DNA from 2 places in the Brevundimonas sp. FG8 genome. Region 2 is predicted to be linked to the other one. Evidence: riboswitches for the same ligand, from Rfam matches in the RefSeq annotation. Region 2 holds a riboswitch; the other holds the start of a gene.
What was found. A riboswitch is a leader RNA that binds a small molecule or an ion and turns the genes downstream of it on or off. The one in region 2 is predicted to bind S-adenosylmethionine.
Positions count from the first base shown of each region.

Region 1 (6,781 bases), on a different contig from region 2:
CCGTCCGCAGATCGGCAACACCCTGGCGGGCACCAACTATCTGGTGCCGACCACCTCGCTGGCCGCCTCGGGCCCGAACTACACGGCCACCATCGGCAACGTGAAGCTCCAGCCGTTTGAAGCCACCACCTACGACCTCAGCATCGAGTGGTATTTCGCACGCGAAAGCCTGCTGTCCTTCGCCTACTTCTACAAGGACATCGACACCTACATTCAGATCGTGCGTCAGGACCTGGCCTATTCGGACCTGACCGCCCTGAACCCGTCGGCCTTCGCGCCGGGCTTCTGCACGGGCACCTGCTCGCCCTCGACCATCTTCCAGCTGACCGCCGCGGTGAACACCGAGGGCGGCCCGCTGAAGGGCTTTGAGATCAGCTACCAGCAGCCGTTCACCTTCCTGCCGGGGCCGCTCGAGAACCTCGGCGTGCAGGTCAACTACACCCACGTCGAATCCGAGATCGACTACTGCAACAACGCCCTGTGCACGACCTTCGTCACGGCGGACCTGATCAACCTGTCGCCGACGTCCTGGAACGCGACCCTCTACTATGAGGACGACAAGTTCTCGGCGCGGGTCTCGGGCGCCTTCCGCGACAGCTACATCCAGAACGTCCCGGGCCGGAACGGCAATGTGGTCGAGGGCAAGATGGAGACGTTCAACCTGGACGCCTCGGCCTCATACAATCTGACCGAAGACCTGGAGTTGACGCTGGAGGCCCTCAACCTGACGGACGAGGAGAACCACCAGTACGTCGGCGACGGCGCGGATCGTCAGAGCACATCCGTCTATCACCACACCGGCCGGCAGATTTACGTCGGCGCACGCTATCGCTTCTGATCACTCCTGAACCGAAGCGCACTTACGCCGCCGACCCGGAAGGGTCGGCGGCTTTCTTTTGTGCGGCCCGGGGCCGTCGCTCAGGCCAGCAGGTCAGTCAGGTCGGCCCAGACGCTTTCGGTCGTCGGAATGCGCCCGGCGCCGCGTCCACGCGCGGTGAAGACGCGACCGTCTCCGGTGGTCACGCGCAGGGCGTTCCACTCGTCCGGCAGGTCGGCGAACAGGCTGTCGCCGTCCACCGCCGTGAAGGCGACGGCGGCGCTGTCCGTTCGCACGTCCAGTCGGGAAAGCTGGCGGACGCGACCGGGGAGGAGCGCCGCGTCCGCCGACAGGGTCTCGCGAGCGATACGCTCGGGCGAGATCCCGCCGTCCAGGGCCTCATGCGCCAGAATGGCCAGCTTGGCCGAGGCGTCGAGGCCCGACAGGTCCGCGGTCGGGTCTTCCTCGGCGAAGCCCGCATCGCGCGCGGCGATCAGGGCCTCGTCGAAGGCCACGCCCGCGGCCAGTCGGTTCAGGATGAAGTTGCAGGTGCCGTTCAGAACGGCCTCGATGCGCACGACCGGGCCATGCGCCCGGGCCCGGCGCACCGTTTCGATCAGGGGCGAGCCGCCGCCGACGCTGGCGGAGTACAACAGTCGCGCCTCGTGCGCCTCGGCCAGTGCGGTCAGCGCCGCCAGATCACCGCCCACCGCCTGCTTGTTGGCGCTGATCACATCGACCCCGCGCGACAGGGCGGCGCGGATCAGCGCCAATCCGGTCGAAGCGTCGGAGATCGCCTCGACCAGCACATCCGGCTCGCGCGCCAGCAGGGCGGCGGGGTCGCCCAGCAGAAGGGCCCCGGGAACCGCCGGGTCGCGGGGCTTCTTCGGATCACGCACCAGAACGCCGACCACCTCGAACCGGTCGTCTGTCGACAGGCGCGCCAGCACGCCGCCGCCGACCACGCCGCATCCGGCCAGCGCCACACGCAGCGGGCGCGCGGGTATCGTGCGCGGATGAGCGATGGCGGTCTCCGGACCCGCGACGATCGACACCGGCGCATCCAGCAGGGCCTGACCTGGCCCGGGGCGCGCCGTCGTCACGCCGATCAGGTCCAGCGCCTCCGCCAGTCTCGCCGAAGCGTCGACGCCGCCCGAGGCGACGGCGACCACGCGACGCCCGCGACGGACCTCGCGATAGACCGCGCTGGCGGCCTCGGCCGTGTCGGAGACATCCAGTTGCAGCAGGGCGACGGGCTCATCAGAGACGTGAGCGGTCAGGTCCGCGCCGGATACCGGGCGGGGCAGGGGCAGCGAAGCGGCGGTCATCTCAGGCGGCCTCGGCTTCCAGCGATGTACGGGCGACGACGGCGTCCAGCGCCGCCGACAGATCGGCCAGCAGGTCTTCCGGATGCTCCAGACCGATCGACAGGCGCAGCAGGCCGTCGGTGATCCCCGCGGTGGCGCGCGCTTCGGGCGTCATGGCCGCATGCGTCATCAGGGTCGGGTGGGCGATCAGGCTTTCCACCCCGCCCAGCGACTCGGCCAGGGTGAAAACCTCCAGTTGGTCCACCAGCGCCCGCACCGCGTCCAGATCGGCCAGTTCAAAGCTCAGCATGGCGCCGAAGCCCTTCTGCTGGCGGGCGGCGATCTCGTGTCCCGGGTGGTTCTTCAGGCCCGGATAGTTGACGCGCTTCACCGCCGGGTGGGCGTCCAGCCATTCGGCGATCCGCTCGGCCGTCGCCTGCTGCCGCTCAACGCGGGCGAACAGGGTGCGCACGCCTCGCAGGGTCAGATAGGCGTCGAAGGGCGAGCCGGTCACGCCCAGGCAGTTGGCCCACCAGGTCAGCTGTTCCAGATCGGCCTGATCCTTCGCCACCACGGCGCCGCCGACCACGTCCGAGTGGCCGTTGATGTATTTGGTGGTCGAGTGGATCACCAGATCGGCGCCCAGGGCGATCGGGTTCTGCAGGGCGGGCGACAGGAAGGTGTTGTCCACCGCCGACTTGCAACCGACCGCGCGGGCGCGGGCGCAGATGTCGGCCACGTCCACCACGCGCATCAGGGGGTTCGACGGTGTCTCGATCAGGATCAGCTTGGGGTTCAGGGCGAAGGCGGCGTCCAGCGCCTGGCGATCATTCTGGTCCACGAACTGGACGTCGAAATGGTTGCGGCGCGCGCGGGCGCACAGCAGGCGGTGCGTGCCGCCGTACAGGTCATGCGGGGCCAGCAGCAGGTCGCCCGGCTCCAGCGACGACAGGGCCAGATCGACCGCCGCCATGCCCGTCGCGGTGATCACCGCGCCTGCGCCGCCTTCCAGCCTGGCCAGCGTCTCGCCCAGCACGTCGCGGGTCGGGTTGCCCGAGCGCGTGTAGTCGTACTTCCGCTTACCCTCGAGGCCGTCGAAGCTGTAGTTCGACGACAGGTACAGCGGCGGCATCACCGCCCCGTGCGCCGGATCGTTGTTCACGCCGTGCCGGGCGGCGGTGGTACAGGGATGGGCTTCGCTGGAGCAGGTCATGCGGCGATCTCGTCAGGCTGGCGGACGTACAGGGGTGAAAGGGCGTCGTGGAGCGTGCGGCCGACCAGCTCGCGCTCCTTCAGAAAGGCGTCGTGGCCGAAGATGGAGCCCGCCTCGGCGAAGCGACGCAGGGCGGGGGCGCGGGCGGCCAGCTCGCGCAGGTCTTCGATCGGGACCAGCCGGTCGCTGGTGAAGCCCAGCAAGGTCAGCGGGCAACGGATGGCTTCGGGCGCGACCGCGTGGCGATCCAGAGAATCCGACAGGGAGATCCAGCGGTCCGCGCTGGTCGCCTCGGCGTAGTCGGCGCCGCGCGAGATCAGGTACTCGCACACCGGATAAGCCTCGCCGGCCTGCGCCGGGGCGATGGTGGCGAAGCGCCAGTCGAACTCGTCGGCGGTGCGATAGGTGGTCATCGCCAGTTCGCGGGCCAGCGACACGCCCTCGGCCTCACGACCGCAATCGCGGGCGAAGGCCAGCACCCGGCGCTGCACCCCGCGCCAGGCGGTAGCCGCCGGATGGGCGCGGTGGGCGGCGGAGATCACGATCAGCTCACCGATCCGTTCGGGGAAGGTCGCGGCGAAGGCCTGACCCACGCAACCGCCGTAGGAGGCGCCGACGAAGGCGTCGATGCGCGCCTCGTTCAGGCTGTCGAGCAGCACGGCCAGCAGGCGGGCCTGATCTTGGGTCGTGATGGTGACGCCCGGCTCCGTCTTTCCCGGCAGAAGATCGAAGGCCAGCACCCGCACGCGGTCCAGATCGACCGGTCCGCCGTGACGCACGGCCCACGACCACCAGCGGGCGGCGAAGCGGCCGCTTGAGATGCCGCCGGTGATGACGACCAGCGGTCCCTTCGTCGGGCCATGGATGCGGCCGACCAGCGTGTCCGCCGACAGACGCTCGCCCGAGGCCAGCCGGAAGTCGGCCGGAATCGCGGCCGTCACGTCACGGCCGGGAGCCTCGTCGATGATCCATTCGGTGGTGGACGCCACTGTCCGCTCCGGTTCCACTCAGCGAAACCGATGGGGCGAACCAACATCTGCGAAGAAAGACCCGTGAAGTCGTCTGGCCCCGTGATGGACCACTCGCTTCACTCATCTCTCGCGGCTTCCGAAGACGCCCCGCAGGAGTTGGCACCATCTCCAATGATCGGGTGGATCACTGGAAGGTTGCCCCGGCGTCAAAGGGCCTATCCCTCAGCCGGTCTTGATGAGTGTCTTTACGGTGACGAACGCGGGCGGGCTCGTCAATCCCCCAAAAATGCTGCGACTGCGAATTCGCAAGCTAAGCCGTAAATAAGCACGATTTTGATTGCTATGGATCGTATGGCGACAACAGTTTTGCGTTTGGTGAAGTCAAGTGCGTTGCGAACGCAACAAAAATTCCTGAATCTTCTTCCGCCCACTTGCGGATTTCGCAGGTGCGGTAAACAGTTTGCAAATGCGTAACGGCATCCTTTTGGGGGATTGAGATGACACGACTTCGCGGCGGCCTTGCTCTCGGGCTCGGTCTTTTGACATCGGTAATCGCGACCGCGGCCAGCGCCGCGCCCGCACCGGCTCCGGCCCTTCTGGGCCATCAGGTTCCGCTGGAACTCGACGGCGCCGGCACCGCCTGGTTGCTGACCTCGGCGGCTCTCGTTCTGCTTATGACCCTGCCGGGTCTGGCGCTCTTCTACGGCGGCATGGTTCGCCGCAAGAACGTCATCGCCACCATCACCCAGTCAGTCGGCGTCTTCGCCGTCGCCACCCTGGTCTGGTTCATCGCCGGCTACTCCATCGCCTTCGGCAAGGCGGGCGCCCTTGGCGGGTTTGACGGCGACACCGTCAACCAGTTCATCGGCAGCTTCGACGCCTTCTTCCTGAACGGCGTGGGCATGGAGACGGCGCACAGCCTGCTGCCGGGCATCCCTGAATTCGTCTTCCTGTCGTTCCAGTTGACCTTCGCGATCATCACGCCCGCCCTGGTCACCGGCGCCTTCGCCGAACGCCTGAAGTATACCGGCCTGCTGCTGTTCACGGCCCTGTGGTCCCTGCTGGTCTATGCGCCGATCGCCCACTGGGTGTGGGGCGGCGGCTTCCTCGGCGGCGCCGGGGTGCTGGACTTCGCCGGCGGCGCGGTCGTGCACGTCAACTCGGGCGTGGCCGGTCTGGTCTGCGCGATCTTCCTCGGCGCCCGCAAGGGTTACGGCAAGGAGCCGATCGTGGCCCACAACCCGGTTCTGACCATGATCGGCGCCTCACTGCTGCTGGTCGGCTGGATCGGCTTCAACGCCGGTTCGGCCGGCGGCGCCAACGCGCTGGCGGGTGTGGCCCTGATCAACACCATTCTCGCCGCCGCCGCCGCTTCCATCACCTGGAAGATCGTCGAGGTCATCGAGAAGAAGAAGGCGTCGCTGATCGGCGTGCTGTCGGGCATCGTCGCCGGTCTGGTCGCCATCACCCCGGCCGCCGGCTTCGTGGACCCGAAGGGCGCGGTCATCATCGGCCTGATCGCCGGTCCGGTCTGCTACGCCTCGTCGGTGTGGATCAAGAAACTGCTCCGCTACGACGACTCGCTGGACGCCTTCGGCATCCACGGCGCGGGCGGTCTGGCCGGCGCCCTGCTGACCGGCGTGTTCGCCTCGACCGCGATCAACAGCCTGTCGGAAGGCGCTGACGTCATGACCCAGCTGATCGGTCTGGGCTGGACCATCGCCTACAGCGCGGTGGGCACCCTCGTCATCCTGATCATCTGCAAGTTCACGACCGGCCTGCGTGTCAGCGCGGAGGCGGAAGAAGAAGGTCTCGACACCCACCTGCACGGTGAGGCGCTGGAGACCGTCTGAGCGATCGTCGGGGCGGGAGCTCTCTCCTCCTGCCCCGGCCCCAGTAAGCGTTTGCGTGCCGACCATCGACCGAACAAATTGGGGAACAAGAACAATGAAACTCGCCTATTGCGCCGCGGCCTTCGCCGCCGCCCTGATCGCGACCGGCGCGGCCTCGTCGGCCAGCGCCCAGGATGTCAGCTTCAACGCCGCCGTCACCTCCGACTATGTCTTCCGCGGCTATAGCCAGACGGATGAGGAAGCGGCGATCCAGCTCGGCGTCGACGTCACCTTCGAGTCCGGCTTCTATGCCGGGGCCTGGGCCTCGAATGTGGACTTTGGTGACGACACCGACGCCGAAATCGACATCTACGGCGGCTATCGCACGGAAGCGGGCGGCTTCGGCCTCGACTTCGGGGTGGTCGGCTACCTGTACGTCAACGATCCGTCGGGGTCGGACTACAGCTATGTCGAGCTCAAGGCCGCCGCCTCGCGCGCGGTCGGTCCGGTGACCTTCGGCGGCGCCCTCTACTACTCGCCGGACTTCTTCGGCCTGGATGGGGAGGCGACCTACGTCGAGGCCAACATCGCCTACGCCCCCATCTCCAAGCTGAGCCTCAGCGCGGCGGTCGGCTACCAGT
Region 1 is NZ_JBMDIU010000001.1:228,629-235,409, forward strand. Features, by position in the region: gene ACODRV_RS01040 (TonB-dependent receptor) at 1-838, shown strand, start outside; gene ACODRV_RS01045 (homoserine dehydrogenase) at 919-2,145, opposite strand; gene metB (cystathionine gamma-synthase) at 2,147-3,337, opposite strand; gene metX (homoserine O-succinyltransferase MetX) at 3,334-4,326, opposite strand; SAM riboswitch class I at 4,426-4,550, opposite strand; gene ACODRV_RS01060 (ammonium transporter) at 4,806-6,161, shown strand; gene ACODRV_RS01065 (TorF family putative porin) at 6,256-6,781, shown strand, end outside.
Region 1: it holds a riboswitch for S-adenosylmethionine, as region 2 does, so the genes downstream of both, metX (homoserine O-succinyltransferase MetX) here and ACODRV_RS08170 (TonB-dependent receptor plug domain-containing protein) in region 2, are expected to answer to the same signal.

Region 2 (6,781 bases):
TGTAGGTGGCGCTCGACGCCTCATCTGACCGAACACGAACGACAGCCGCCTCGGTCCTGTCGGTGGTGATCGCCAGTGCGCCTTCCCGAACCGGGTTCTCGAAATCACAACCGGCGTCAGGGCGCGACCAGGCGATCAGGGCGACCTCTGACGAGGTCGGGCGGGGCGCCGTCGTCGCGCAGCCCGTCACGCCCGCGCACAGCGCGCTGAGAGTCAGCATGATGAGCCGCATTGAAAACTCCCCCGAAGCCGAGGGGGCGAGCCCCTCCTTCCTGCACTCTAGGCGGGTGAGGCCGACACGACCATGCCTTGAAACTGAGTCGCCGTCCCCGAAAGCGCGGCGCGCTCCCGGGGACCGACGTTCATCCGATCACCAGTTCAGGCCGATGCGGGCATAGACGAAGCGCCCGTTGAAGCCGAACGGCGAGTAGAAGGGGAAGCCCAGCACGCCGTTGCTGTTCAGCGTCGCCGGCACCGCGTCCGGGTATTCGTCAAACGCGTTGTCGACGCCCAGCGCCAGGGTGACCCGGTCGTTCGGCTTGAACCGCCCCTCGAAGTCCGCGACCACCTTGTCGCCGGTCGAATAGTCCGCGGCCGCCGTCGTGCCCGGTTGCAGCACGCTGGCGTAATAGGTCGCGCGGGCGGTGATGCCCCAGCGGCCATAGCTCCAGTCGGTCGTGCCCGACACCTTGGTGTCCGGCGTGCCTTCCTCGATGGTCAGGACGCGGCTGCGGGCGAACAGCGGCGGCACCGGGCTCAGCACCGACGACGAGGTCGGCAGGCGCGTGACCTCCACATCGTTGAAGTTGGCGGCCACGGTGAAGTCCCAGTCGCCATAGGTGTCGTCGCTCAGGCGGTAGCGGCCGACCACGTCCACGCCCTTGGTCGTGGTGTCCACGCCGTTCAGGAAGAAGCGCGCGGCTTGCACGCCCAGCGGGTCCAGCAGCGAGGCGACCTGCGGGCTGAAGCTGCGGTTGATCAGCTCCGACAGGACGATCTGGTCCTCGATGTCGATCTGGTAGGCGTCGATCGTCAGGTTGAAGTCGCCGAAGCGGAAGACCGCGCCGAGGGTGTAGTTGACCGAGGTTTCGGCATCCAGCGGCTGGGCGCCCAGCAGGGTCGCGACCGTGCTGGTGGCCGGGAAGGTGCCGGTCTCCACGACGGCGCCGCTCTGGATCACCGAGCTGGTCGAGGTGAAGTAGGACTGCTGCAGCGACGGCGCGCGGAAGCCCGTCGAGGCCGAACCGCGCAGGGCGAACCACGGGGTGAAGTCGTAACGAGCCGAGATCTTGCCCGTCGTGGAGTTGCCGAAGTCGGAATAGTCCTCGAACCGCACGGCGCCGGCGATGGTGAACTGTTCGGTGATCGGGGCCTCGACATCGACATAGACGCCGACGGCGGTGCGGTCCTCATCCACCTCGTTCGACGGCTGGAAGCCGACAAAGCCCTGGGCGCCGCCCGCCAGCGCGGTGTTCCCGCCCAACGGACCGCGATCCCAGGACTCCGCCTGACCGGCCTGGATCTCATAGGTCTCGCGACGGGCCTCCAGACCGGCGGCGACGTTCAGCGGGGCGTACAGGCCCACATCGAACTGGCGCGAGACATCCGCGCCCAGCACCAGCTGGTCATAGATCAGCGCGCCGGAATCGAAGCTGGTCGGCGAGGCCGCGCCATAGGTGGCGTTCAGCGAGTCCTCGGTGCGGAAGTCCAGGGCGTTGCGGCCGTAAACGAGGTTCACATCCGCGTCCCAGCCGCCGATCGAGCCGCGCAGGCCCCCGGCCAGCGACACGTCCTGCGAGTTGATGGCGATCTTGGGCAGGAAGCCGTTGGGATAGATGGCGGCGACATTGTTCACGTTCGAGGCGAGGCGCGGGAAGGCGGCGCTTTCGCTGTCGCGGTCCTGATAGCCGGCCCAGCCATAGGCCTCCCAGCCGTTGCCGAGCGGGGCGCCGGCGTTGGCGAAGACGGTCCACTGCTCGACCTCCGGATCACCGAAGCGGGCGGTGACAGCATTGGGCGTCACGCGCGGATCGAGGTCGGAACGGTTGGTCGGGTCGCGTTGCAGGTATTCGGCGCTCAGCGTCAGATAGCCGCCGTCGCCCAGACCAAAGCCCTGCCAGGCCGAGGCGGTGATGGTGCCGCCGTCCTGCTCGTCGCGCCCCGGAGCGCGGGCGGTATCGACGGTGGTGTAGTACTGACCCAGAGTGATCGTCGCGCCGCCGCCGTGGTCCGCCTGTCGCAGACGAAGGTTGATCACCCCGGCGATGGCGTCTGACCCGTACTGGGCCGAGGCGCCGTCACGCAGCACCTCGACACGGTCCAGCGCGCCGGACGGGATGGTGTTCAGGTCCACCGCCGCAGAGCCGCGGCCGACCGAGCCGTTGACGTTGACCAGCGCCGAGGCGTGACGGCGCGTGCCGTTCACCAGCACCAGCGTCTGGTCCGGCGACAGGCCGCGCAGGGTGGCCGGACGGATCGAGTCCGTGCCGTCCACCACGGCGGGCCGCTGGAAGGTCAGCGAGGGAACGGACTGCGCCAGCGCGGCGGCCAGTTCGGTGGTGCCCCGGTTCTGCAGGTCTTCCTGGGTGACCACGTCGACCGGGGCGAGGGTGTCCAGCCGCGAGCGGTTGGGGGCGCGGGTGCCGGTGACGACGACCTCGTCGATCTCGGTCGCATCGGGCTGGGTGGATTGCGGGGCGGTCTGCGCCTGCGCCTGCGCGGCGCCGGCCAGCAGGGCGGTGGCCGAGGCGGCGGCGAACAGGGTGGCGCGGACGCGGGTGGTGGTGGTCATGACAGTCTCTTCTCGATGAGGCGCAGGCGCCCGGTCGGTGTCGCGCGCGGCGATCACCGGGGGTCCGGGCTGGCGATTTCTGATGTTCTGTTCGGGCGGGAGGCCCGGCGGGTCAGCCGATTACAGCGAACGGCGACATCGCATGGACCCGGTGCGACACATAAGGTGGCGCGGCGCGCGGACATCGGCGGCGAGAGCGGTCAGGGCGTAGGTCTTGTCAGCACGCATTGTCGTCTCCTGCTCGATCAGGAACGCCTGCGGTGACAGATGGTGGGAGTCCGGCTGGGACCGGCCTCTCATCTGCCGCGACCCGGGGAGGGGTCCCGAAGGAGTTGGCACCTTACGGACGGTCCGCAGGTTGCCCCGACGTCAAAGGGCCTATCCCTCAGCCGGTCTCGATGAGCTGTTCCGATATTGCGGTGCGTCATAAATGCGTCAAGGACGGGCCTGAAAAAAGTTCGGCGGCGCGGGGCTTCCCCCACGCCGCCGTGTCTTTCAGGCATCAGTAACGGTGTTAGGCTTCGGAGCCCAGACCGTCCTGTTGGCCGGCGCCGCCGGCGACCATGTCCGCGGCCTGTTCGGCGGCGGCTTCACGGTCTTCTTCGTATGCCGACTTGATCACGTCCTCGCCCTTGGCTTGACGCTCGGCTTCTTCAGCCGAACGGGCGACGTTGATCTTGACGGTGGCCGAGACCTCGGCGTGCAGGCGAACCAGCACCTCGTGGACGCCCAGCGTCTTGATCGCCGTGTTGAGCACGACTTGCGAACGCTCGACCTTGCCGCCTTCAGCCTGAACGGCTTCAGCGACGTCGCGACCGGCGACCGAACCGTACAGCTGACCGGTTTCACCGGCCTGACGGATCATCACGTAGGTCTGGCCGTCGATCTTGTCGGCGACCTTCTGCGCGTCGGCCTTGTTCTTCTCGTTGCGCTGCTCGATGGCGGCGCGGTCGAGTTCGAAGGCCTTCAGGTTGGCGGCGGTGGCCCGGCGGGCCTTGTCGCGCGGCAGAAGGAAGTTGCGAGCGAAGCCGTCCTTGACAGTGACGACGTCGCCGATGGCGCCGAGGTTATCGACGCGTTCCAGCAGAACGACCTTCATCTTACTTCACCACGTAGGGCAGGAGGGCCAGGTAGCGCGCGCGCTTGATGGCCTTGGCCAGCTCGCGTTGCTTCTTCTGGGAGACAGCCGTGATGCGCGACGGAACGATCTTGCCGCGCTCGCTGATGTAGCGTTGCAGCAGCTTGACGTCCTTGTAGTCGATCTTCGGCGCGTTCGGGCCGGAGAACGGGCACACCTTGCGGCGACGGAAGAACGGGCGACGGGCGGGGCCGGAGCCGGCCGGCGCGCCCGGGGTCGGGGCGGTGGTATCGGTCATGTTCCGGGTTCCTTACGCTTCGACCGCGGCGTCTTCGCGGGGACCGCGCTCACGCTCACGTTCGCGTTCACGTTCACGACGGGCCAGCAGCGGCGACAGTTCCAGGTCGAGTTCCTCGACGCGGACGGTCAGCCAGCGCAGCACGTCTTCGTTGATCGACAGCTGACGCTCGACTTCGGCCATGGCGGCCGGAGGGGCGTCGACGGCCAGCAGCGAATAGTGAGCCTTGCGGTTCTTCTTCACGCGGTAGGTCAGGTTGCGCAGACCCCAGTACTCGATCTTGGCGACAACGCCGCCGGCTTGTTCGATCAGAGTCTTGATGGTGTCGTTCAGCGCTTCGGCCTGCTGCGCCGAGATATCCTGGCGCGTCATGACCGTGTGCTCGTAAAGAGCCATGCGGTATTCTCCCTTGTGGACGTCGGCGCGGGCGGACCGGGTTCAGTCCGTTCCACGATGGTTCCCGAGGCGGCGGCCGGGATGACTTCCCGAACCCTTTGGAGCTCCGCGCCGGGACCGAGGCCCTGGAAAGCGGGCGCGTATAGGGGAAAAGCGGCCGGGGAGCAAGGCTTCGGGCGATGCGTCGGCCCCGCGCCTACTCCGGCCGGATCACCGTGCAGTCCCAACGGCGCTCGGCCAGGGCTTCGCAGGCGGCGCGGGCGCCCGCTTCGGTCATGCCGGTGAAGCGCGAACGATACCAGCCCGAGGCGTTCTGCACCGTGCGCTCGGCGTTGGCGAACTGTCGGCTGTAGCGGCGGCTGACCTCGGTCAGCCAGTTGCGGGCCACCGTCTCGTCGCGGAAGGCGCCGACCTGCACGGTCCAGCGACCGGCGGGCTCACGCGCGGGACGCGGCGGCGTGCGGGCCGGAGGCGCGGCGCGAGGCACCACGGGACGGGGCGCGGTCGGAGCGACGCCGCCGTTGAGGATGGCCGTTATCCCCTCGTCGTCATTGTCGTCATTGACCGTCGCGTACTGGACCGGTGCGCCCGACGGGGAAGGCGAGGGCGCTCCGGGCGCGGCCGGGACGTTGCCGAAGCCCCGCTGCTCGAAGAACAGCTGCGCCACCTGGATCTGCTGGCCGGACCGGCGCAGGCGCATCACCTCGAAGCCAGTGTCGGTCAGGGCGGCGACGTGGGCGTTGCGGCTCGCGGAGGACTGGCCGCCCAGCACCACGGTGATCAGGCGTTTCCCGTCCCGCACCGCCGAGGCCATGATGTTCGAGCCCGAGGCGTTGGTCAGGCCGGTCTTCATTCCGTCATAGCCGCCGCCGGTGCGCAGCAGGCCGTTGGTGTTGGTGTAGGTCCGGCCGCCATAGACCCAGTCATGGATACCCAGGAAGCGATAGTATTGCGGATAATCCCGCATCACCGCCCGGCCCAGGATGGCCAGATCGCGCGCCGTGGTCAGCTGGCGGGCGTCCGGCAGGCCGTTGGCGTTCACATAGCGCGTGTGGGTCATGCCCAACTCCTGCGCCTTCAGCGTCATCTGGGCGGTGAAGCGGGCTTCCGAACCGCTGATATGCTCGGCGATGGCCACCGCCATGTCGTTGGCGCTGCGCACGGCGGTCGCCTTGATCGCGTCTTCCAGCGTGATGGTCTGGCCGGCGCCCAGGCCCAGCTTGGACGGCGGCTGGCTGGCGGCGCGGGGTGAGACGGTGATCACATCGTCCAGCCGCGCGCGGCCCGCGGCCAGGGCCTCGAACGCCAGATACAGGGTCATCACCTTGGTCACCGACGCCGGGTAGCGGCGATTGTCGGCATAGCGGGCGAACAGCACCTCGCCGGTCTCGGCGTCCACGACGATGGAGGCGTAGGCCGGGTTCACCTGGGCCTCGGCCGTCGTGACCGGCGCGCTGACGGGCGTCGCCATCATGACGGCGATCATCACCAGCGACAGCCATCCCCGGCGGAGCAGTGTGGTCAGACGCAAGCGAGCCTCGATCCGATAGCGCGACGACGGCCCCCCGGCGTGACGCTGAAGATAAAGGCTACCATCGCGTGGACGGGGTTTCATGAGGGTAAACGACCCGTCAACGACTTTGTGAAGCGTGGCGGTAACGGCGTTTGATGAAGTTTTTGTGCAGTGCACAATGAACCCTTGACCGCTTTTCGCACTTGCACCATATGAGCGACGTCGCGATGGCTTCATCCGTCGCGGAAAAATTCACCAGCGGCCCCCGCCGCCCAAGGTTCAGGAGACACTCCCATGGCCGACAGCGCCGAAACCGTGAAGAAGACCGTCGAAACCGCCAAGGCGACCGTCGAGAAGACCACCGCCCAGGCTGAAAAGTTCCAGGCCGCCGGCGCCAAGGCATTCCGTGAAGGCGTCGACAAGTCGGTCGCCGGCCTTGCCGAGCTGAACGCCGAGGGCAAGAAGAACGTCGAGGCGCTGGTCGCTTCGGCCACCGCCGCCCAGAAGGGCGCCGAGACCCTGTCGGCCGCCTCGCTGGCCTATGGCAAGAAGAGCTGGGAAGACGGCGTCGCCGCCGCCCAGTCGCTGGCCTCGGCCCGCTCGGTCCAGGAACTGATCGAGCTGCAGACCTCGTGGGCCAAGTCGGCCGCCGAGACCTATCTGTCGGAAGTCTCGAAGATGACCGACGTCTTCACCGCCTCGGTG
Region 2 is NZ_JBMDIU010000003.1:386,239-393,019, reverse strand. Features, by position in the region: gene ACODRV_RS08175 (hypothetical protein) at 1-232, opposite strand, end outside; gene ACODRV_RS08170 (TonB-dependent receptor plug domain-containing protein) at 371-2,791, opposite strand; SAM riboswitch class I at 3,085-3,196, opposite strand; gene rplI (50S ribosomal protein L9) at 3,306-3,890, opposite strand; gene rpsR (30S ribosomal protein S18) at 3,892-4,167, opposite strand; gene rpsF (30S ribosomal protein S6) at 4,180-4,563, opposite strand; gene ACODRV_RS08150 (serine hydrolase) at 4,760-6,094, opposite strand; gene ACODRV_RS08145 (phasin family protein) at 6,371-6,781, shown strand, end outside.